DNA from 3 places in the Azospirillum sp. 11R-A genome. Region 1 is predicted to be linked to each of the others. Evidence: riboswitches for the same ligand, from Rfam matches in the RefSeq annotation. Region 1 holds a riboswitch; each other region holds the start of a gene.
What was found. A riboswitch is a leader RNA that binds a small molecule or an ion and turns the genes downstream of it on or off. The one in region 1 is predicted to bind thiamine pyrophosphate.

Region 2: it holds a riboswitch for thiamine pyrophosphate, as region 1 does, so the genes downstream of both, thiC (phosphomethylpyrimidine synthase ThiC) here and VH569_RS15865 (ABC transporter ATP-binding protein) in region 1, are expected to answer to the same signal.
Region 3: it holds a riboswitch for thiamine pyrophosphate, as region 1 does, so the genes downstream of both, thiO (glycine oxidase ThiO) here and VH569_RS15865 (ABC transporter ATP-binding protein) in region 1, are expected to answer to the same signal.

Annotation. Positions count from the first base shown of each region.
Region 1 is NZ_JBCEBL010000010.1:107,931-114,984, forward strand. It holds gene VH569_RS15840 (hypothetical protein) at 1-219, shown strand, start outside; gene VH569_RS15845 (inositol monophosphatase family protein) at 216-1,028, shown strand; gene VH569_RS15850 (universal stress protein) at 1,072-1,899, opposite strand; gene VH569_RS15855 (ABC transporter substrate-binding protein) at 2,022-2,963, opposite strand; gene VH569_RS15860 (ABC transporter permease) at 2,981-3,748, opposite strand; gene VH569_RS15865 (ABC transporter ATP-binding protein) at 3,745-4,476, opposite strand; TPP riboswitch at 4,524-4,630, opposite strand; gene VH569_RS15870 (acetoin utilization protein AcuC) at 4,751-5,878, shown strand; gene VH569_RS15875 (hypothetical protein) at 5,951-6,685, shown strand; gene VH569_RS15880 (hypothetical protein) at 6,682-7,054, shown strand, end outside.
Region 2 is NZ_JBCEBL010000003.1:351,075-358,128, reverse strand. It holds gene argB (acetylglutamate kinase) at 1-363, shown strand, start outside; gene VH569_RS07400 (hypothetical protein) at 396-680, shown strand; gene VH569_RS07395 (magnesium transporter CorA family protein) at 720-1,703, shown strand; TPP riboswitch at 1,781-1,915, shown strand; gene thiC (phosphomethylpyrimidine synthase ThiC) at 2,046-3,773, shown strand; gene greB (transcription elongation factor GreB) at 3,807-4,358, opposite strand; gene VH569_RS07380 (Rne/Rng family ribonuclease) at 4,461-7,054, opposite strand, start outside.
Region 3 is NZ_JBCEBL010000037.1:4,707-11,760, forward strand. It holds gene VH569_RS31425 (hypothetical protein) at 1-1,854, shown strand, start outside; gene VH569_RS31430 (hypothetical protein) at 1,903-2,367, opposite strand; gene VH569_RS31435 (PaaI family thioesterase) at 2,397-2,840, opposite strand; gene VH569_RS31440 (thiazole synthase) at 3,002-3,799, opposite strand; gene thiS (sulfur carrier protein ThiS) at 3,920-4,141, opposite strand; gene thiO (glycine oxidase ThiO) at 4,138-5,319, opposite strand; TPP riboswitch at 5,311-5,410, opposite strand; gene VH569_RS31455 (methyl-accepting chemotaxis protein) at 5,666-7,054, shown strand, end outside.

The DNA of each region.
Region 1 (7,054 bases):
GATGCGGCCAAGGAAGCCGCCGCGGCAGCAGCCGACCGCGCCACCTTCGATGCGCTGTCGAAAGCGCTGAAGGACAGTGGGCTGGACGGCAAGGTGCTGCTGACCGACCCGAAGGGTGGCGATCCCCTGCTGAAGCTGGACAGCGTGCCCGGCAGCAAGCCGGCGGCGAAGCGCTGCCCCTCTCCGAACCCAAGCCGCAAAAGGGCCAACCGACCATGACGGGTTTCCCGCTTCCCGACATCGACCGCGTCGCCGATCTGATCCGCTCCGTCGCCCGGACGGAGATCATGCCCTATTTCCAGAAGCTCGACGCCGCCGGCATCCGGCAGAAGACCGGCCCGACCGATCTCGTCACGCTGGCCGACGAGGCGGCGGAGCGGGCCTTGACCCCGGCGCTGTCGGCGCTGCTGCCGGGCAGCCGCGTCGTCGGGGAGGAGGCTGCATCGGAGGACGAGCGCGTGCTCGACCGCATCCATGGCGACGATCCGGTATGGATCATCGACCCGGTGGACGGCACGATCAACTTCGCCCAGGGACGGCCGATGTTCGCGGTGATCGTCGCGCTTGCCTGCAAGGGCGAGACGGTCGCCGGCTGGATCCACGATCCGGTCGACGGCCGGATGGCGGCGGCGGTGAAGGGGCAGGGGGCCTGGCTCGACGGTCGCCGCGTCCATGTCGCACCGGCCGTGCCGTTGCCGCAGATGGTCGGAGCACTGTCCACGCGCTTTTGCAGCGCGGAGATGGGGCGCCAGTTGGAAGAGCGCAGCGTCGGGCTGGCTGACCGCGTGTGCCTGTCGAGCGCCGCCCAGGAGTATCTGCGCCTGCTGGAGGGGCGGGCGCATTACTCGCTCTATCACCGGCTGATGCCGTGGGACCATGCGGCCGGCGTCCTGCTGCATGCGGAGGCCGGCGGCTATTCGGCGCTGATCGACGGGACGCCCTACCGGCCGGGGCTGCTGAATGGCAGCCTTCTGCTGGCGCCCGACCGCGAAAGCTGGCAGGCGCTGCACGGACAGCTGTTCGGCTGAGTGCGTGTTGGGTGCAGGAGGGCGACAGCCCTCCCGCGCCCCTTCAATGCGCCAACAGCACCGGCAGAGCCAGCCCGTCCAACACCGTGCGGGTCGCCCCGCCCAGCACCAGTTCACGCAGGCGGGAGTGGCCGTAGGCGCCCATCACCAGCAGGTCGGCGCCCTGGTCGGTGCAGCAGGACAGGATCATGTCGCCGACCTCTCCGCCGGACGCGATGACCGACTGCGGACGGGCGGCGATGCCGTGGCGGTGCAGCCAGTCGACCAGGGTGGCGGCTTCCCTGCTCTGTTGCCCGAGCGGTTCCACAGTCAGCACGGTGACGGACTCTGCCGCCTCCAGGAAGGGCATGGCGGCGCGGACCGCACGCGTGGATTCGCGTGTGTTCTTCCAGGCGATCAGCACATGGCGGCCGATGGGGGCCGCGGCCGGCTGCCTCGGCGGCAGGACCAGGACCGGCGTTGCGGTCTCCAGCGGCAAACGGTCGGGGATGTGGTGCAGCGACACCCGCTCGCCCGCCCGCACCGCCGCGGATTGCGCGACGACGATCAGGTCGGCATAGGCGGCGCGCTCGGCCAGCAGATCGACGTGGTCGCCCTCTTCGACCGTCCAGTCGTAGGGCAGTCCGTCAAGCGACTTGCGGACCTCCTGCTCGATCCGCTCGGCATTCTCGTGGGCGATTGCGGTCGCCTCCGCCATGAAGCCGTAGGAGGCGGCGCGGCCGGTGGCGCCCGCCGGCATCGACACCGGGGTGGCGATGTAGAGCGCCTGGATATGGGCGGAGAAACGCTTGGCCAGGGCCGCCGCCACCGCCAGACGGCTGGCGTGGGCGTCGTCGTTGGCCATGTGCAGCAGGATGGTCTTGATCGGCATGCCCTCGCGTCTCCCAACATTATGATCGGTCCACCATCAGCCGGCGGAGCGGTTTCCCTCTAGGTAACGCTCCGCCGGGGTCGATGGCAATGTCGGTGGATGGCAGGGGCCGTGGGAGACCGTTACTTCACCACCACCGCATACTGGTCGACCGGCGCCACCGCCTTGATCAGACCGCGGGCCTTCAGGAACTCGGCGAAGCGGGTGTAGCGCTCGGCATCCAGCGCGGCCGGGCTGTGGGAGAAGCGCGGCAGCGTGTCGGCCCAGGCGCGGCGGTTCAGCTCGTCGTTCAGTTCGGGCCGACCCTTGACGAAGGCAGCCTGCGATTCCTCCGGATGGTTCAGGATGTAGAGCGTCGCCCGCTCCACCGCCGCCAGGAAGCGCTTGAAGCGCGGGTCGTTCACCTTGTCCTTGCGGGCGACCAGAATCAGTTCGTCATAGGGCGGAACACCCTCTTCCTCGGGATAGAAGGCGCGGCCGGGGTGCTTCTCGATCTCCATCTGGTTCAGTTCGAAGTTGCGGAAGGCGCCGACCACCGCATCGACCTGGCCCGACAGCAGCGATGGCGAGAGGGAGAAGTTGACGTTCACCAGCTCGACGTCCTTCAGGCTCAGCCCCTGCTTCTCCAGCATGGCGCCCAGCAGAGCGTCCTCGAAGCCGGCGATGGAATAGCCGACCTTGCGGCCCTTCAGATCCTTCAGCGTCTTCACCGGCCCGTCGCGCAGCACGACGACGGAGTTCAGCGGCGTGGACACCAGCGTGCCGATGCGGACCAGCGGCAGCTCCTCCGCCACCTGCAGGATCAGCTGCGGCTGGTAGGAGACGGCGATGTCGGCGCCGCCGGCCGCCACCAGCTTCGGCGGGTCGTTGGGGTCGGCCGGGGCGGTCAGGGTGACCTCAAGCCCGGCATCCTTGAAGAAACCCTTCTCCTGCGCCACCACCAGCGGGGCGTGGTCCGGGTTGACGAACCAGTCCAGCATCACGGACAGCTTGTCCTGGGCCAGCGCGGGAAGCGAGGTCATCAGGCCGGCGGCGATCAGGCCGGCGGTGAAAAGATGCTTCATCGGGTGTCTCTCCCCCTTCAAGGGTTGGCGTCTTCGGCAGGTTGGGTATCGGGTTGCCAGGGCAGGGCACGGCGGGCCAGCGCATCGACGGCGGCGTACAGCGTCACCGCGAACAGCCCCAGCACCAGCACGGCGGCGAACAGAAGATCGATCTGCATGCGGGCATTGGCGTGCAGCATCAGGTAGCCAAGTCCGGAGGACGACCCCACCCATTCGCCGATCACCGCCCCGATGGGCGCCACCGCGGCGGCCACCCTTACGCCGGACCAGAAGGCGGGCAGGGCGGCCGGCAGGCGGATGCTCCACAGGATCGCGGCGGGCGAGGCGCCCATGGTGCGGGCAAGGTCGAGCCAGCCGGGATCGGTGCGCCGCAGCCCGTCGAACAGCGCGGTCGTTACCGGGAAATAGATGACCAGCACCGCCATGGCGATCTTGGACGCCATGCCATAGCCGAGCCACAGCACCAGCAGCGGCGCCAGTGCGAAGACCGGGATGGCCTGGCTGACCAGAAGCAGCGGCATCAGCCAGCGCCGTGCCGTGCGGAACCGCGCGAGCAGCAAAGCGCTGACCCCGCCCAGCGCCACGCCGGCCACCAGCCCGATCAGAATTTCGGCCAGCGTGGTCAGGCCATGGGTCAGCAGCAGAGGGGCCTGCCGCTGCATGGCGTCCGCCACCGCCAGCGGACCGGGCAGCAGGTAGCGCGGCAGCCCGGTGGCCCAGACCAGCGCCTGCCAGCCGGCGACCAGCACCAGCAGGGTGATCGCGCCGCGCAGTAGCGCCTTCATTCCGCCAGCCTCCGCAACAGTTCGGCCTGATGCGCCAGCAGGTCCGGATCGTCGACCCGGCGCGGCACCGGGCCGGAGGGCTCCAGCGCCGGCCCCATGATGGCCGGCCGGCCGGTCATCACATGCAGGCGGTCGCCGATACGCAGCGCCTCCAGCGGGTCGTGGGTGACCATCAGGACGGTGCGGCCGGCCAGCGTCTCCGCCGCCGTTTCCTGCAAGCGCAACCGGGTGATGGCGTCGAGCGCGGAGAAGGGCTCGTCCATCAGGACCAGCGGCTTGTCCTCCATCAGGGTGCGGGCCAACGCCACGCGCTGCTTCTGCCCACCGGACAGGGCGGCGGGACGGTCGCGCTCGCGCCCCGCCAAACCGACGCGATCCAGCAGCGCGCGGGCCTGCTCCACCCGCGCCGGATCGGGACGGCGGTGGCGCAGCCGGTCGCCGAGCAGCACATTGTCGAGAACGGTCAGCCAGGGCAGCAGCAGGTCCTGCTGCGCCATGTAGGCGATCCGGCCGGCCAACGGCCGCCGGTCGCCGGTGACCACCTCGGTCGGCGGCTCCGGCTCGGCCAAACCTGCAAGGATGCGCAGGAGCGTGGTCTTGCCGACGCCGCTCGGCCCCAGCAGGCAGGTGGTCCGCCCGGCCGGCAGCTCCAGCGTCAGGTCGGAGAACAGGAGCGTGCCGCCATAGGTCAGCCGCGCGCGCGCGATGGTCACCGAAAGCGGCGTCATCGCAGGCACGCGGGCATGCATCGTGGAGTGGCGGAGATGGAAAGGGTGCGGTCCCGCATCACTGATCCCTACGCCGGCATGAACCGGATCAGGTTCCAGGGGTCGTCCCGCAACAGGACCTCTCAGCCGCCCATCGGCTCCCCCCAGTGAAGGCGGCGACTATAGGCGCGGACGATCCGTGACCGCAAGCATTGCCGGATGCCGCTTCCAGCATGCGGAAGCGGGCGGCTTGACCGCACCGCCGCGGCGCCTAGTTTCTGACGGGCATCGAGGAGTGCCCGTCCTGACCACGCCCTTTCGCACACCGCTGTTCATCGGCGGGGAAATCTACCGCGGCTCGACCTATGGGCCGAAGCATCCGCTGGCGATTCCACGCGTGTCGACCGCCATCGACCTCAGCCGCGCCATGGGCTGGCTGCCGGACGAGGTCTATCTCGACACCCATGTGGCGAGCGAACGCGAACTGGCGCGCTTCCATACCGCCGACTACATCGCCGCGCTGAAGCGGGCGGAGGCCGAGCAGCGGGTCGACGAGGCGACCGCCACCCGCCACAATCTCGGCAAGCTGGAAAATCCCGTCTTCGCCGAGATGTACCGGCGGCCGGCCCATAGCAGCGGATCGGCGTTGCAGGCGGCCAGGATTCTCGGCGACCGGCCGGCCGGTCTTGTCTATGCGCCGGCCGCCGGGACGCATCATGCGCGGCGCGACCGGGCCAGCGGCTTCTGCTATTTCAACGCGCCGGTTCTCGGCATTCTGGAACTGATCGACCATGGGCTGGAGCGGGTCCTCTATGTCGATCTCGACGCCCATCATGGCGACGGGGTGGAGGAGGCCTTCGCCGACGACGACCGGGTGCTGACTGTGTCGATCCATGAGGATGGGCGCTGGCCCTACACCGGCAAGGCGGAGGAACGCGCCGGCGGCATGGCCCGCAATCTGCCGGTGCCACCGGGCTTCAACGACAGCGAGATGGAGCATGTGATGGAGGCGGCGGTCCTGCCGCTGGCCCGTGCCTTCCGTCCGCAGGCGATGGTGATCCAGACCGGTGCCGATGCCTTGGCCGAGGATCCGTTGAGCCGGCTGGAGTTGTCCAACCGCGCGCTGTGGGATGCTGTGGCGGCGCTGCTTCCGCTGGCGCCGCGGGTTCTGGTGGTCGGCGGCGGCGGCTATAATCCCTGGTCGGTCGGGCGTTGCTGGGCCGGGATCTGGGCGGTGATGAACGGCATCGATCCCGCCGTGCGGCCGACGGCGGAGGCGGTGGCGGTGCTGCGCGCCCTGACCTGGAACCGCGCCGCCGGCCGCAATCCGCCGGACCATTGGTTCACCACGCTCGGCGACGAGCGGCGTCCCGGACCGGTGCGGGACGCGGTGAAGCGGGTGGCTGAGACTGCCATGTCCTGAAGGATGGCGCTGTCCTGACCCACAGCCGGCCGACTCATTCCGACGAATTTCGAACCAACCTGTGACGATTCGTTGACGGGGTCGGATTGTTCGTTGATTCTCTTTTTTACTGCGCCGGTGCAGCTTCCGCGTCGGGTGATGCGGGCTTCGGCAGGATTCGCGGGCAGGATTTGCGGTAGGAGGACGGCCGGGCGGATGTCGAACACGACGCTGTTCCTGATCGCCATCGTCATCATCATGCTGGCTGCCGTCCCGGTCGCCATGATGCTGAAGGATTTCCTGCCGAACATCATGGAAAAGAGCAGCGGCCTGGATCAGGTCGAGAACCGCATCTACGTCCTGCATGCCGAGGCGCAGGACCTTCAAAACCGGGTGAACCATCTGGTCCAGCGCCGGAACAGCCAGTCTTCCGACCGCAACCGGCTGGAAAGCGATATCCGCAAGGCGGAAAAGCAGGTCCGGGACCTCTCGGACCAGCCGCCGATGTTCGTGCATGAGGTCGGCGACCCGCAGGCCGGGCTGATGAAATTCGTCGCGACGGTGACGCAGGAGAAGGCGTCTGCCGCTGCCCGCGCCGCCGGTGAGCGGGCGCAAGTCAACCCCATCTGGCGCTGCACGAACGTGGCCGAGGTCTGGGCGTCCAGCTTCGACGAGGCCAAGCAGATGTGCGATGTGGCCTTCCCGTTCAAAATGGGTTTCCAGAAGACGTTCATGCGTGGCGATGCGCGGGCCGGAGGCAAGGCCGCCGGCAAGGGCGTGCCGACGCCGCCCGCCACCGCCCGGGCGAAGGTGGGCGGCGTCACATGATGATCAACTTCATCATCGTCCTGGCCATCGTCGCCATCGGTGCCTGGCTCGGCAACATCCTGATGAGCGTCGAGCAGAGGGTGTCGCAGGCGCGCCAGCGCGTCCGCGGCGTCCGCAACAACCTCGACAAGCTGGATGCCACCATCCACCGCCTGCATCGGGAGGAGGAGACCCTCCATGCCGAAATCGAGGAACTGACCCGGGAGATGGTGGAGCTGCGCAAGAAGCAGACGGAGGTGCAACAGCGCCTGACCGAAGCGCAGTCGAAGCGTCGTCCGCAGATCCTGATCCTGACCGACCGGCGCAATCCCGGCGACAAGGAATGGCTGGTCACCGTGGTGAACCAGCAGATCGGCGAGATCGATGCTG
Region 2 (7,054 bases), on a different contig from region 1:
ATCCCGGTGATCGCGCCGGTCGGCTTCGACGTGAACGGCGACACCTACAACATCAATGCCGACACGGCGGCCGGCGCGGTCGCGGCGGCGGTGAAGGCGGCGCGCTTCTTCCTGCTGACCGACGTCGCCGGTGTGCTCGACAAGGAAAAGAAGCTGATCGAGAAGATGTCACTGGAGGATGCCCACAAGGCCATCGCCGACGGCACCGCTTCGGGCGGCATGATCCCGAAAATCGAGACCTGCATCGGCGCGGTGGAGCAGGGCGTCGATGCCGCTGTTATCCTGGATGGCCGCGTGCCGCATGCGCTGCTGCTGGAGATCTTCACCGAGGGCGGCGCCGGCACCCTGATCGGCAAGGCCTGACGCTGTCCGAAGGGGACTGTCATGGGGGACCGATGAGCGATCTGCGCAAGGAGTTGCTCCGCCAGATGAAGGCCATCCGGGAGAGGATGGACCCGAAGCTGGTGGAGCGTGCCAGGCTGGCCGCTTTGGGCAAGGTCCCCTATGACAGCGATGCGGCGAAGGAGGCGGTCGGCCATTTCCTCGACGCCAAGCGGGACGGCGGCGCCTTCCGCCGCAAGCTGGAGCAGGCGCTGAAGGACGAGGGCGCGTCGCTCGACCTCGATGGGGAGAAGGCGCCGCCCCCGGCGAAGCCGCGGCGCGGTGGCCGCGTCACCTAGGTCGGGCGCCCGAACCGCGCCAATGCAAGGAGCACAGCCTTGCTGCATGTTTTCGTCAATGACGGCGGTCTGCTGCGCTGGGACAGGGAGGCCGCGGACGAGTCGGTCCCGTTCCCCGAGTCCGCCGTGTGGCTGGACCTGATCAACCCGACGCCCGACGAGCTGACGCGGGCGGAGGCGCTGATCGGCACCGGCCTGCCCACCCGCGAGCAGATGGCGGAGATCGAGGAGTCGAGCCGCCTGCGCGTGGCCGGCGGTGCCTTGACCATGACCGTCACCGCACTGGTCTGGGCCGACACCGACGAGCCGCGCATCGCCACCGTCAGCTTCGTGCTGGCCGGCCGGCGGCTGGTGACCATCCACGACATCGATCCGCAGGCCCTGCTGGCCTTCCGCCGCCGCGCCACCCATGGGCAGGTGTCCGCATCCCGCGGCGAACTGGTGCTGGCCGCACTGGTGGACGGGATGATCGACCGCACGTCGGTCGTGCTGCGGCGGACCGGAGTGGAGATGGATGCGCTGAACCGCCGCTATTTCCGCGGGCGCAAGCTGCGCTCCCGCGGCGAGACGCTGGACGACGCGCAGACGCTGAAGCGCATCGGCCATGCCGGCCATCTGATCGGCAAGGCGCGGATCAGTCTGGCCAGCCTCACCCGGATGACCGACTTCCTGGCGCGCGGCGATGGCTGGAACGCCGGCAAGGCGACTCGGCGCTGGGCCAAGACCACGCTGCAGGATCTGCGCGGGCTGGACCAATATGCCCGCTTCCTCTCCGGCAAGGTTGCCCTGGCGCTCGACACCGCTCTGGGCCAGATCAATGTCGAGCAGAACGAGATCGTCAAGATCGTGTCGGTCCTGACCGTCCTGCTCTATCCGCCGACCCTGGTCGCCAGCATCGGCGGCATGAACTTCACCGAAATGCCGGGCAGCCAGTCGCCCTTCGGCTATGCCAGCGCCTTGGGGCTGATGCTGTTGTCGGCCTTGCTGCCGATGGTCTATGTGCGGTCGAAGCGCTGGATGTAACGCATTTCCACAATATGGCAGGCGGATCGTCCGCAGCGCTTTCCTTTTGACACGACCGTCCGTCGGCGGCAGGATGGGCCGCATTCCAGGGGGGTCCCGACAGGGGGCTGAGATACCAACGGCCGGACGGCGCACTGCGCAAGCCGGCAGCGTGGTGACCCTTCGAACCTGATCCGGGTCATACCGGCGAAGGGAGGGACCTCGTGACGGGCCGAATCTCGCCCCGTCCGGCCGTATCGGCCCCGCCATGTCGGGGAACCATTCCGAAACGGCCCGCACGAAGATACCGCACCTCCGTCCGCAGTCCCGGGTTTGTCCGCCCAACTCCGACGGAGAAACCCAATGCCTAAGGACTTCAACGAGAACGCCATCCGCATTTCGACCGGCCCGCTGCCGTCGTCGCGGAAAATCCATGTGCCCGGCACGCGCTTTCCCGACCTGCGCGTCGCCCTGCGCGAGATCGCGCTGTCGGGCGGCGAGCCGCCGCTGACCGTCTATGACGCCTCAGGCCCCTACACCGACGAGTCGGTCGCCATCGACGTGCGGGCCGGCCTGTCCAAGCACCGCCGCGACTGGATCCTGGCGCGCGGCGATGTCGAGCCCGCCGACAACGGCGTGCTGCGCGCCAAGGACGGCGTGGCGGTGACCCAGATGGCCTACGCCCGCGCCGGCATCGTCACCGCGGAGATGGAGTACATCGCCGTGCGCGAGAATCTCGGCCGCGCCGCAGCACTTGAGGCTACCCGCGACGGCGAGGATTTCGGTGCCGAGATCCCCGACTTCATCACCCCGGAGTTCGTCCGTGACGAGGTGGCGCGCGGGCGGGCGATCATCCCGTCCAACGTCAACCACCCCGAGTCGGAGCCGATGATCATCGGCCGCAACTTCCTGACCAAGATCAACGCCAACATCGGCAACTCCGCCGTGACCTCCTCCATCGAGGAGGAGGTGGAGAAGATGGTCTGGTCGATCCGCTGGGGCGCCGACACCGTGATGGATTTGTCCACCGGCGCCGACATCCACCAGACCCGTGAATGGATCCTGCGCAACTCCCCGGTTCCGATCGGCACCGTGCCGATCTATCAGGCGCTGGAGAAGGTCAAGGGCAAGGCCGAGGACCTAACCTGGGAGCTGTTCCGCGACACGCTGATCGAGCAGGCGGAGCAGGGCGTCGATTACTTCACCATCCATGCCGGCCTGCGGCTGGCCCACATCCCGCTGACGGCCAAGCGGGTGACCGGCATCGTCTCGCGCGGCGGCTCGATCATCGCCAAATGGTGCCTGGCGCATCACCGCGAGAATTTCCTCTACGACCATTTCGCCGACATCGTCGAGATCTGCCGGACCTATGACGTGGCGCTCTCGATGGGCGACGGGCTGCGGCCGGGCAGCCAGGCCGATGCCAACGATGCCGCCCAGTTCGCCGAGCTGGAGACCCTGGGCGAACTGACGAAGATCGCCTGGGCGCGCGACGTGCAGGTGATGATCGAAGGGCCGGGCCATGTGCCGATGCACAAGATCAAGCACAATGTCGAGAAGCAGCTGGCGCTGTGCGGCGAGGCGCCCTTCTACACGCTGGGGCCGTTGGTGACCGACATCGCGCCGGGTTACGACCACATCACCAGCGCCATCGGTGCGGCGATGATCGGCTGGTTCGGCACGGCGATGCTCTGCTACGTCACGCCGAAGGAGCATCTCGGTTTGCCCGACCGCGACGACGTGAAGGCCGGCGTCATCGCCTACAAGATCGCCGCCCATGCCGCCGACCTTGCCAAGGGTCACCCGGCGGCGCGGTTGCGCGACGATGCCATGTCGCGCGCCCGCTTCTCCTTCCGCTGGCTCGACCAGTTCGCCCTGTCGCTCGATCCCGACACGGCGATGGCCTATCACGACGAGACCCTGCCGGCGGAAGGCGCCAAGACCGCGCATTTCTGTTCGATGTGCGGGCCGAAATTCTGCTCGATGAAGATCACGCAGGAAATCCGCGACGCCGCGGAATCCGGCATGGCCGAGATGTCGGAGAAGTTCCGCCAGTCGGGCGGGGAAATCTACCAGCCGGCAGCAGAATAAAGTCTGGCGGGGGGCGGGTTGCCGCCCCTTCCGTCAGTCCGCGTACCGGATCTCCAGCACTTCGACTTGCTCCATCCCGGCCGGGGTGCGGACATCCACCAGATCGCCCTTCCGCGCCTTCAGCAGGGCGCGGGCCATGGGGGAAATCCAGCTGACATGGCCGCGGTCGGGGTCGACCTCGTCGGCGCCGACGATGGTGATGGTGTTCTCCGCCCCATCCTCGCGGGCATAGGTGACGGTGGCGCCGAAGAAGACCTGTTCGCGGTTCTTCTGGTCCTGCGGATTGACCACCACCGCCGATTCCAGCCGCTTGTTCAGGAAACGGATGCGGCGGTCGATCTCGCGCAGGCGCTTCTTGCCGTAGAGATAATCGCCATTCTCCGAGCGGTCGCCATTGCCGGCGGCCCAGGACACCACCTCCACCACCTTCGGCCGCTCCACCCGCAGCAGGTGGCGCAGTTCCTCCTGCATGCGCTGGAAGCCGGGCGGGGTCATGTAGTTCTTGAAGCCCTGCGGCAACGGTGCCGGATCGTCGAGGTCGTCGTCGTCCTGCGTGTCGTTCTCGCGGGTGAAGGCCTTGCTCATGGTCCGACCTGTCCTGTGGCAGGGGTGATAACGTCCGGGAAAAGGAAAAGGCGCCTTGCGGCGCCTTTTCCCGTTCCAGAGGTCCCGGTTGGGCCGTTGGGCTTACCGCTTCCACCAGCCGCGGCGCGGCTTGGCATCGGCGTCGGCATCGGCGTCGTTGTCAGCCGCAGCCGGCTCGGGAGCCGGGGCCGGCGTGGCGGCCGGGGTGGGCTTGGCGGCGGCTTCGGCCGGGGCCTCGGCAGCAGCCTTGCGCTTGCGCGGCGACGCCTTCTTCGGCGCGGCTTCGGCAACGGTCTCCGCCGGCGCTTCGACCGCAGCGGCGGCCTTGCGCTTGCGGCCCTTGGCCGGCGCTTCGGCGACGACCGCCGGGGTGGGCTCGGGCGCGGCTTCGACCGGAGCCTCGGCGGCGGCCTTGCGCTTGCGCGCCGCCTTCTTCGGCGTGGCTTCGGCAACGGCTTCCACCGGCGCTTCGACCGGGGCAGCGGCCTTGCGCTTGCGGCCCTTGGCCGGCGCTTCGGCGACGACCGCCGGGGTGGGCTCGGGCGCGGCTTCGACCGGAGCCTCGGCGGCGGCCTTGCGCTTGCGCGACGCCTTCCTGGCGGGCGCCTTGGCGGCGGTCTCGGCCTGAGCCGGGGCCGGCGCGGTCACCGGAACCGGAGCTTCCTCGACCGCCGGAGCGGCTTCGCCGGCCAGGATCCAGTCGAGATCGCTCGCCTCGGCCGAAGCCTGCGCCGTCTGGACCGGAGCGCCCTGGACCGGAGCGGCGGCGGGCTGCTGGTCGCCGGCGTCCTCGCCGCCCTCCAGGCCTTCCGCACCCTCGCGGCGCGACCGGCGACGGCCACCGCGCTTGCCGCGGCGGCGCTTCTTGCGGCCATCGCCGTTGCGCTCGCCGGCATCGGCACCGGTCTCGTCCTCGCCGTCATCCTCATCCTCGTCGTCGCCTTCAGCGTCGGCGTCGGCGGAGTCGGCCGCAGGTTCGGAGATGGCGGCACCGGGGATGGCTTCGGCGGCAACCGGCAGAACGCTCTCATCGGCGTCCTGGCCAGCGTCCTGGCCGGCATCCTGATCGCCCTCGTCCGTCTCGGCATCGCCCTCGGCGTTGTCGCCGTCGGTCCGGCCGTCCTCGCGGTCACGGCCACGGCCGCGGCGGCGGCGGCGGCGGCGGCGGCGATCTTCGCCATTGCCCTCGCCGTTGGTTTCGGCACGCTCGCCGGTCTCCTCGACCTGGACGGCCTCGGTCTCGACTTCCGGCTCTTCCACCATGTCGACCGGCTCGGCGGCCAGCGCGCGGTCGGTCTCGGCCATCACGCGGTCGGCGCTGACCAGCGGGGCGTCCTCGTCGGCCAGGCGGGCCTTGTTGCGCTCCAGACGGTGATCCGGGGCGATCAGCGTGTCGTCGGCCTGGACCATCACGCTGAAGGCGTGACGCTCTTCGATCTTGGCCAGTTCACCGCGCTTCTGGTTGAGGATGTAGAGCGCGATGGAGGTCGGGACGAAGATGGTGATCTCGGCCGAGCGCTTGCGGATGCCCTCTTCCTCGATGGCGCGCAGGACGTGCAGCGAAGCGGATTCGACCGACCGGACGACGCCGGTGCCCGAGCAGTGCGGGCAGCGCTCGAAGTTGGTCTCCAGCAGAGACGGACGCAGACGCTGGCGCGACAGCTCCAGCAGGCCGAAGGCGGAGATGCGGCCGAGCTGGATGCGCGCCCGGTCGTTCTTCATCGCCTCCTTCATGCGGCGCTCGACGGCGGCGTTGTTCCGCGGCTCCTCCATGTCGATGAAGTCGATGACGATCAGGCCGGCCAGATCGCGCAGACGCAGCTGGCGCGCCACCTCGTCGGCGGCCTCCAGGTTGGTCTTGTAGGCGGTTTCCTCGATGTTGCGCTCGCGGGTCGACTTGCCGGAGTTGACGTCGATGGAGACCAGCGCCTCGGTCGGGTTGATGACGATGTAGCCGCCGGAGCGCAGCTGCACCACCGGGCTGTGGATGGCGTCGATCTGCGTTTCCACCTGATAGCGGTGGAACAGCGGGATCTGGCTGTCGCGGTACAGCTGGACGCGCTGGGAATGGCCCGGCATCAGCATGTCCATGAACTCGCGCGCCGTGCGGAAGCCGGCCTCGCCCTCGACCCAGATCTCGTCGATGTCGTTGGCGTAGAGATCGCGGATCGACCGCTTGATCAGGTTCGCCTCTTCATAGATGAGGCAGGGCGCCGACGACTTCAGCGTCTGTTCGCGGATGTCGTCCCACAGGCGCAGGAGATATTCCAGGTCGCGCTTGATCTCGGGCTTGGAGCGCTCCAGCCCGGCGGTGCGCAGGATCACCGCCATGCCGTCGGGAATGTCGAGATCCGACAGGATTTCCTTCAGGCGCTTGCGGTCGGCCGGGTTGGTGATCTTGCGGGAAATCCCGCCGCCACGGCCGGTGTTGGGCATCAGGACGCAGTAGCGGCCGGGCAGCGACAGGTAGGTGGTCAGCGCCGCACCCTTGTTGCCGCGCTCCTCCTTCGTCACCTGCACCAGCATGACCTGCCGGCGCTTCACCACTTCCTGGATCTTGTAGGAGCGCAGCGGGCGCGAGCGGCGGCGCTGGGTCTCCGCCTCCTCGTCCTCGTCGCCGCCGAGCGTGTCGGGAGCGGCGCCCTCGGACGGGACGGCCTGCTCGTCGCCGGCCTCGGCGTCTTCGCCGCTGTCGT
Region 3 (7,054 bases), on a different contig from region 1:
GGTGACCTCACTTCGCCCGCCGCTCTGCTGAACGCGATGCGCGGGGCGGAGGTGACGTCCGGCGGCTCCCGCCAGCTGACCGGCCGGCTGATGTCGGTGACGGAGGAGACGGTGCGGCTGCCGGGCGGCGACGGCGCCACCGCCACGCGCCACCGGGTGACGCTGATGACCGCCGACGGCCTGCGCCAGCTGGTGCTGGAGGAGGCCGATGCCCTGCGCTTCACCGATCCGGCGGTGCAGGCCCAGATCGACCGGGCGCTGTCGGCAGTGGCGGACAATGCCCGGCGCGAGCGGCGGCAGCTGACCGTGCACAGCCGGGCGCCGCAAGGGGCGCCGCAGGACGGCCAAACCGCCGGCGAGCGGCGGGTCCGGGTCGGCTATGTCGCGGAGATGCCGCTGTGGAAGGCGACCTACCGGCTCAGCATGACACAGGGCGGGCAGCCGCAAACCGGAGCGGCGAAGGAGGGCAGCGGCGCCCTGCAGGGCTGGGCGGTGCTGGAGAATCTCAGCGGCGAGGATTGGAAGGGCGTCGATCTGACGGTGGTGTCCGGCAACCCGGTCACCCTGCGCCAGGCGCTCTACACCCCCTACTTCGTCGAACGGCCCGAGGTGCCGGTGGAGGTGCTGGGCCGGGTGCTGCCGACGGCGGACGAGGGCACGGTGACGCTGAACGATGCCCATCCGGCGATGCGGGCGCAGTCGGAAGCCTCGCGCGCCGCGGCGCCGCCCGCCGGGGCGATGGCCGCTCCTCCGCCCCCCGCACCGGCCATGGCACCGGCGCCGATGGGCGAGCCGCTGGCGAAGGTCGCGCCCTACGGCAGCGCCGCCGGGACTCCGGCGATGGCCGCGGTGCGCGGTGCCGATGCCGGTGCTTCGGAAGGCGCCCAGGTGCTGTTCCATTACCCGCAACCGGTCAGCGTGCCGAACGGCGGGACGCTGATGATGCCGATCGCCGTCCGCAGCCTGCCGGTCGAGCGGGTGGCGCTCTACCAGCCGGGCACCGATGCCCGCCACCCGCTGGCATCGCTGCGGCTGCGCAACGACGGCGACACCGCCCTGCCGCCGGGGCTGCTGACCTTCTACGACCGCACTGGCGGTGCCGGGGCGGAGACCAGCGCCTATGTCGGCGACGCGCGCATGGCGACCCTGCCGGCGGGCGACAGCCGCCTGCTCTCCTTCGCCGTCGATCAGGCGGTGACCATCGACCGCGAGGAGAAGCCGAGCCGCCGGCTGTCCCGCGCCGCCCTTGCGGACGGCGTGCTGACCCTGTCGGTCACCGACCGGCAGAGCACCACCTACACGGTGGCGGGCGCCCCGGACGCCGACCGCAGCGTGGTGATCGAGCATCCGCGCCGTCCCGGCTGGGACCTCGCCGAGCCGGCGGACGGCAAGCCGGAGGCGACGGCCGGCGCCTACCGCCTGCCGCTGGCGGTGCCGGCCGGCAAGACGGTGACGCTGACCGCGACGCTGGAACGGCCGCGGCAGGAACGGATCGTGCTGACCGATCTGAGCGCCGACCAGATCGCCGCCCGCGCCTCCGCCCCCGAACTGCCGCCGGAGGTGCGTCAGGCGCTGACCACGCTGGCCGGCCTGCGGTCCGCCGTCGCCGAGAAGGAGCGCCGCATCGCCGAACTGGAGCGCGAGCGGACCGAGCGCATCGCCGACCAGGACCGGCTGCGCGAGAACCTGAAGGCCCTGCCGGCCGGCAGCGACCTGCACAAGCGCACGCTGGCGAAGATGGCGGAGGCGGAAAACCGGCTGGACGGCCTGGCCCGCGACCTGACCACCGCCCGCACCGAGGCGGAAGCGGCGCGGCAGACCTTGCGGGAGCGGGTGAAGGCTTTGGCGATCTGAAGAGATGAGGGGGGCGGGTTCCTCCGCCCCCCTTTCAGGCTTACGTTCTTACAGCGTCGTCGCGCTGCAATAGGCCCAGTCCTCGCCCTGCAGGCCGAAGAAGGCGGCGACCGGCTTGCCGCTGGACCGGTCGACGACGACGCGGAAGCGGCTGCCGGTGCAGGTGCCCTGGGTCTGCTTGGCGACGGGGACCTTGACGTGCTTGGACTTCAGGCAGGCTTCCGACATCTTCGGCGGGTTGGCCGGGCCGTCCACCTTCTTGCCGTTCAGCACCATGTAGTAAGTGGTCGCCTGCCCGCCCTTGACGTCGGCCTTCACCTCGATCTTGCCGAAGCGCGACTTGTAGAGGCCGGCATCCTGTTCGCCGTCCGGCGCGCCGCTGGGCAGCGAGCGGAAGGAGATGGCGGCGCAGGAGGGCGGGTCCTTGGCCTCGGCCGGGGCGGCGGCCAGAACGGCGATGCCGCCGGCCAGCAGCAGGGCGGCAGGCACGGACAACAGACGGGCAGACAGCATGGAAAAGCCCTTTCGAACCGGTTGAAACGTCATTTCGGCATCACGCAGAAGGTGGTCTGCTGCATCAGGGCGCAGTCCTTCTCGACGCCGCCGTCCAGCATCGACACCTCGACCTGGGTGATGACCAGGGTGCGGCCCGGCTTCACCACGCGGGCGCGGGCGATCATGACGTCGCCCTTGGCCGGCGACATCAGGTTGATCTTGAACTCCACCGCCAGCACTTCCGCCCCGGCCGGCATCAGGCTCAGCGCCGCATAGCCGCCGGCATTGTCGGCCAGCGTGCTGACCATGCCGGCATGGAAGAAGCCGTGCTGCTGCGTCAGGTCGGCACGGAAGGGCAAGCGCATCTCGCAGAAGCCCGGCTCCATCGCCGCCAGTTCGATGCCGAGCGTCTTGCAGATCGGCTGCTGTTCGAAGGACGCGAAGCAGCGCGCCTTCCAGTCGGGAGTGCGGGGTTCGAAAATGGCGGGCAAGGGAAGGGTCTCCGGCAGAGGGGTGCCAAGGGGGAGGGGCGCCAAGGGAGGCGGTGCGCCACAGCCTGCGTCAGCCGCCCCGCCGGATCAAGCGGCCGAACGGAGTGCGCGTCACCTTGCCCACCTCGGCCGCCCTCCGGTTGCTCCGCAATTGGCCGGTATCAGCCGCCGATCAGGCCCATCTGCGGGCTGGACGGTTCGGCATGGGCGCGCATCGGCATGCGGCCGGCCAGATGGGCGGCGCGGCCGGCATTGACCGCGTCGCGCATCGCCGCCGCCATCCGCACCGGGTCGCGCGCCTTCGACACCGCGGTGTTCAGCAGAACGGCGGCGCAGCCAAGCTCCATCGCCAGCGCCGCGTCGGACGCGGTGCCGATGCCGGCATCCAGCACCACCGGCACCGGGCTGCGGGCGCAGATCGTCTCGATGGCGTGCGGGTTGCGGATGCCCATGCCGGAGCCGATGAAGGCCCCCAGCGGCATCACCGCCGCCGCCCCCAGGTCGGCCAGCTTGCGGCAGGTCACCGGATCGTCGTTGCAATAGGGCAGCACGACGAAGCCGTCATTCACCAGCTCCTCGGTGGCGCGCAGCAACTCCTCCACGTCGGGATAAAGCAGTTCGCGGTCGCCGATGACCTCCAGCTTGATCCAGGACGTGTCCAGCGCCTCGCGCGACAGCTGGGCGGTCAGCACGGCCTCCTTTGCGGTCATGCAGCCGGCGGTGTTGGGCAGCAGCCCGACCGGCCCGTTCGGGCGCCGGGCGGTGGCGCGGGCCAGCACGTCGACGAGGCTTTCCGAATAGCCGTCCAGGCTGATGCGGCGGATCGCCAGCGTGACCAGTTCGCTGCCGCTGGCCGCCAGCGCGTCGAGCATCACCTGCTGGTTCGGATAGCCGGCAGTGCCGAGGAACAGCCGCGAGCCGAGGCTGCGCCCGGCGATGGTGAGGGTGTCGGTGGGCATGGGGAGAGCCTTTTGCAAAAGCCCTCTCCTCTGACTGGCCTGGGGAATTCCCCCTCTCCCCCGGGGGGGGGGGGAGAGGGGATCCTTCCCGGGCTGGTCACGGGAGAGGGAAATTCAGGGTCAGCCGCCCTGGATGGGGCGGACGATTTCCAGGCTGTCGCCGGGCTGAAGCGGAGTCTCCGGCCAGCGGCGGCGGGGGACCACGGCGCCGTTCAGAGCGACCGCGACGCCGAGTGTTCCGGCGGCGATGCCGCGCCCGGCCAGGAACTCGGCGACGGAGGCGGCGGACAGCGGCTCTTCGCGGCCGTTGACGCGGATGGCTTCACGTGAAACGGCGGTCATGCGGCGGCTCCCGCGGCGACGAAGCGGTCGGCGGCGAAGGGGCGCAGCAGCGGGTCGGTCTCGCCGGTCAGCACCAGACGGGCGATGCCGTCGGCGGTCACCGGGGTCAGCAGGATGCCGTTGCGGTGGTGGCCAGTGGCGTGGATCAGGCCGGGAATGCCGCTCTCGCCCAGGATCGGCGCATCGTCACGGCTGCCGGGACGGAAACCCGCCCACGCTTCCTCGATGGGCAGCTCGGCGATGCCCGGCAGCGCCCGCCACGCTCCTTCCAGCAGGGCGAACTGGCCGCCGGCGGTCAGGCGGTCGTCGAAGCCGCGCTCCTCCGTCGTGGCGCCGATCAGCAGCCGGCCGTCCAGCCGCGGGATCAGGTAGGTGCCGGGCGTCCACACCACATGGCGCAGCAGCGGCTGACGGGGGTCCATGCGCAGGCAGACCATCTGCCCCTTCACCGGACGTACCGGCGGCTTCGCGGCGGGCGGCAGCCCAGGCACCCCGGCCGACCACGCCCCGGCGGCCAGCACCACCTGGTCGGCCCGGTGCAGCGTCTCAGCCAACCGCACCCCGACGGCGCGCCCGCCCTCCACCGCCAGCGCCACCTCGCCGCACCGCTCATGCAGATGGGCGCCGGCAGCCTCGGCGGCGCGGCGCAAGGCGGCTGCGACCTTGCGGTTGTCGACCTGATGGTCGCCGGCACAGAACAGGGCGCCGGCAACACCCGGTTGCAGGAAGGGTTCGCGCCGCCGCACCTCGGCCCCGTTGAGCCACTCCACCGGCAATCCCAGATCGCGCTGGAACCCGTGCAGGAAGCGGACCTTCGCGGCATCGTCGGCGGTCAGCGCGATGACCATCGTGCCTTCGCTGCGCAGGTCGACGGCCATGCCGCTCGCCGCTTCGAGATCGCGGGCGAAGTCCGGCCACAGGGCCTGCGACGCGCGGGTCAGCGGCAGCAGCCCCTCCTCACCCGGCTCGGTTTCGACACAGGCGGCCAGCATGCCGCCGGCGGCATGGGTGGCGCCGCGCCCGGCCTCCCCCCGCTCGAAGACATCGACGCGGCAGCCGGCCGACGCCAGCCTCCAGGCGATGGCGAGGCCGATGCAACCGGCGCCGATGACAGCAACGGAAGGACGGAGTCCCGGCGCGGAAACGGAATATGGATGCGGTTCTGGCGCATGGATCATGCGGCGGCTCCCTTCGCTGGAATTACCCAGACAGGTTCGATGGGTGTGTTCTCAGCCGCGCGACCACCGCACGGCACCCCAGGCCTATGGATTGCCTTATGCCAATGTTCCGCTGGCCCCACAAGCGGAATCGACCGTCGCCCGGCCCGCCGCATCTGCCTGCAGCCCAACCAGACGATGGATGCGGCGACAGGCCGCAGCCGGATACGGAGTCCCCCCGACAGGAAACGCTACCAATCGGCAGCTAAATTGTCGGCAAAATGAGCCATACCCGGGCACTCACAGCAGAAAACGGGCGCCGCCAATGCGCGGGATGAACAACAAAGACGACCGAGGATTCGCCAGCATGCTGTCTTTCTTCCGCTCGGACTCCCCGACCTCCCCCGTCCCCGGCACCCCGGTCGGCACCCCAGCCGGCAGGTCCGAACCGGCAGCGCACGCCGCCGGACCGGCGGAACAGCCGATCCGCAGCCTGTGCCTGCCGGCGGGGCAGATCGGTGCCGCGGCGCTGGACGGGCTGAGTTTCGCCGCCGGGGCGCCGGCGCTGGTCGTCGGCTTCGTGTCGCCGCATGTCGATTTTGCCGCCACCGCGCGGGCGGTCCGCTCCGCCCTGCCGGCGGCGACCCAGCTGGTGCTGGTCTCCACCGCGGGCGAACTGTGCGCGACCGAGGGCCAGCCGCTCTACCGCAAGGCCGGTGACCGCTGGGACAGCGTGGTGCTGCAATCCTTCAGCCCGCGCCTGCTCGCCGGGGTCAGCATCCAGTCGGTCCCGCTGCATTGCGACGACCTGCGCGGCGGCCGCCCGACGCGCGACGTGCCGGCCCGGGTTGAGGCGATCCGCGGCGAGCTCGACCGCATCCGCGTCCCCTTCCCCGTCGACAGCCACGACACGGTGGCGCTGACCTTCATCGACGGGCTGTCGGCCAGCGAAAGCTGGTTCATGGAGGCGGTCTACCGCTCCGGCCATTTCCCCTGCCTGTTCATCGGCGGCTCGGCCGGCGGCAAGCTCGACTTCCGCAACACCCATCTGTTCGACGGCCAGCGCGTGCTGGAGAACGTGGCGGTGACGATCTTCCTGAAGATGGCGCCCGGCATCCGCTACGGCATCTTCAAGTCGCAGAATTTCCGGCCGACCCAGACCCGCTTCGCCGTGGTCGACGCCGACCCGATGCGCCGCATCGTGCGCAGCGTGATCGACCGCGACGGCTTCGAGGTCGTCGGCTTCATCGACGCGCTCGCCAAATCCCTGCGCTGCAAGCCGCAGGAGTTGCCGGGCAAGCTGGCGAAGAACACCTTCGCCATCGAGATGGAGGGAGAGCTGTTCGTCCGCTCCATCTCCGGCTTCGATTTCGAGAAGGGGGAGGTCGCCTTCTACTGCGACGTCAATCCCGGCGACTCGCTGTGCCTGGTGGAGGCGACCGACTTCGTCCGCCAGACGGAGGACGACCTCTCGGCCTATCTGCGCAACAAGCCGCGGCCGGTCGGCGCCATCCTGAACGACTGCATCCTGCGCCGGCTGAACAACCCCGACCAGCTGTCGCGGGTCCATGCCTTCGACGGGCTGGCCGCCGCCGGCTTCTCCACCTTCGGCGAGCTGCTGGGCATCAACATCAACCAGACCCTGTCGGCGCTGATGTTCTTCGAGGTGCCGCCCGGCGCCGCCTTCTCCGACGACATGGTCGACCGTTTCCCGGTGCATTACGCCCGGTTCCAGAGCTATTTCATCGCCACCCGC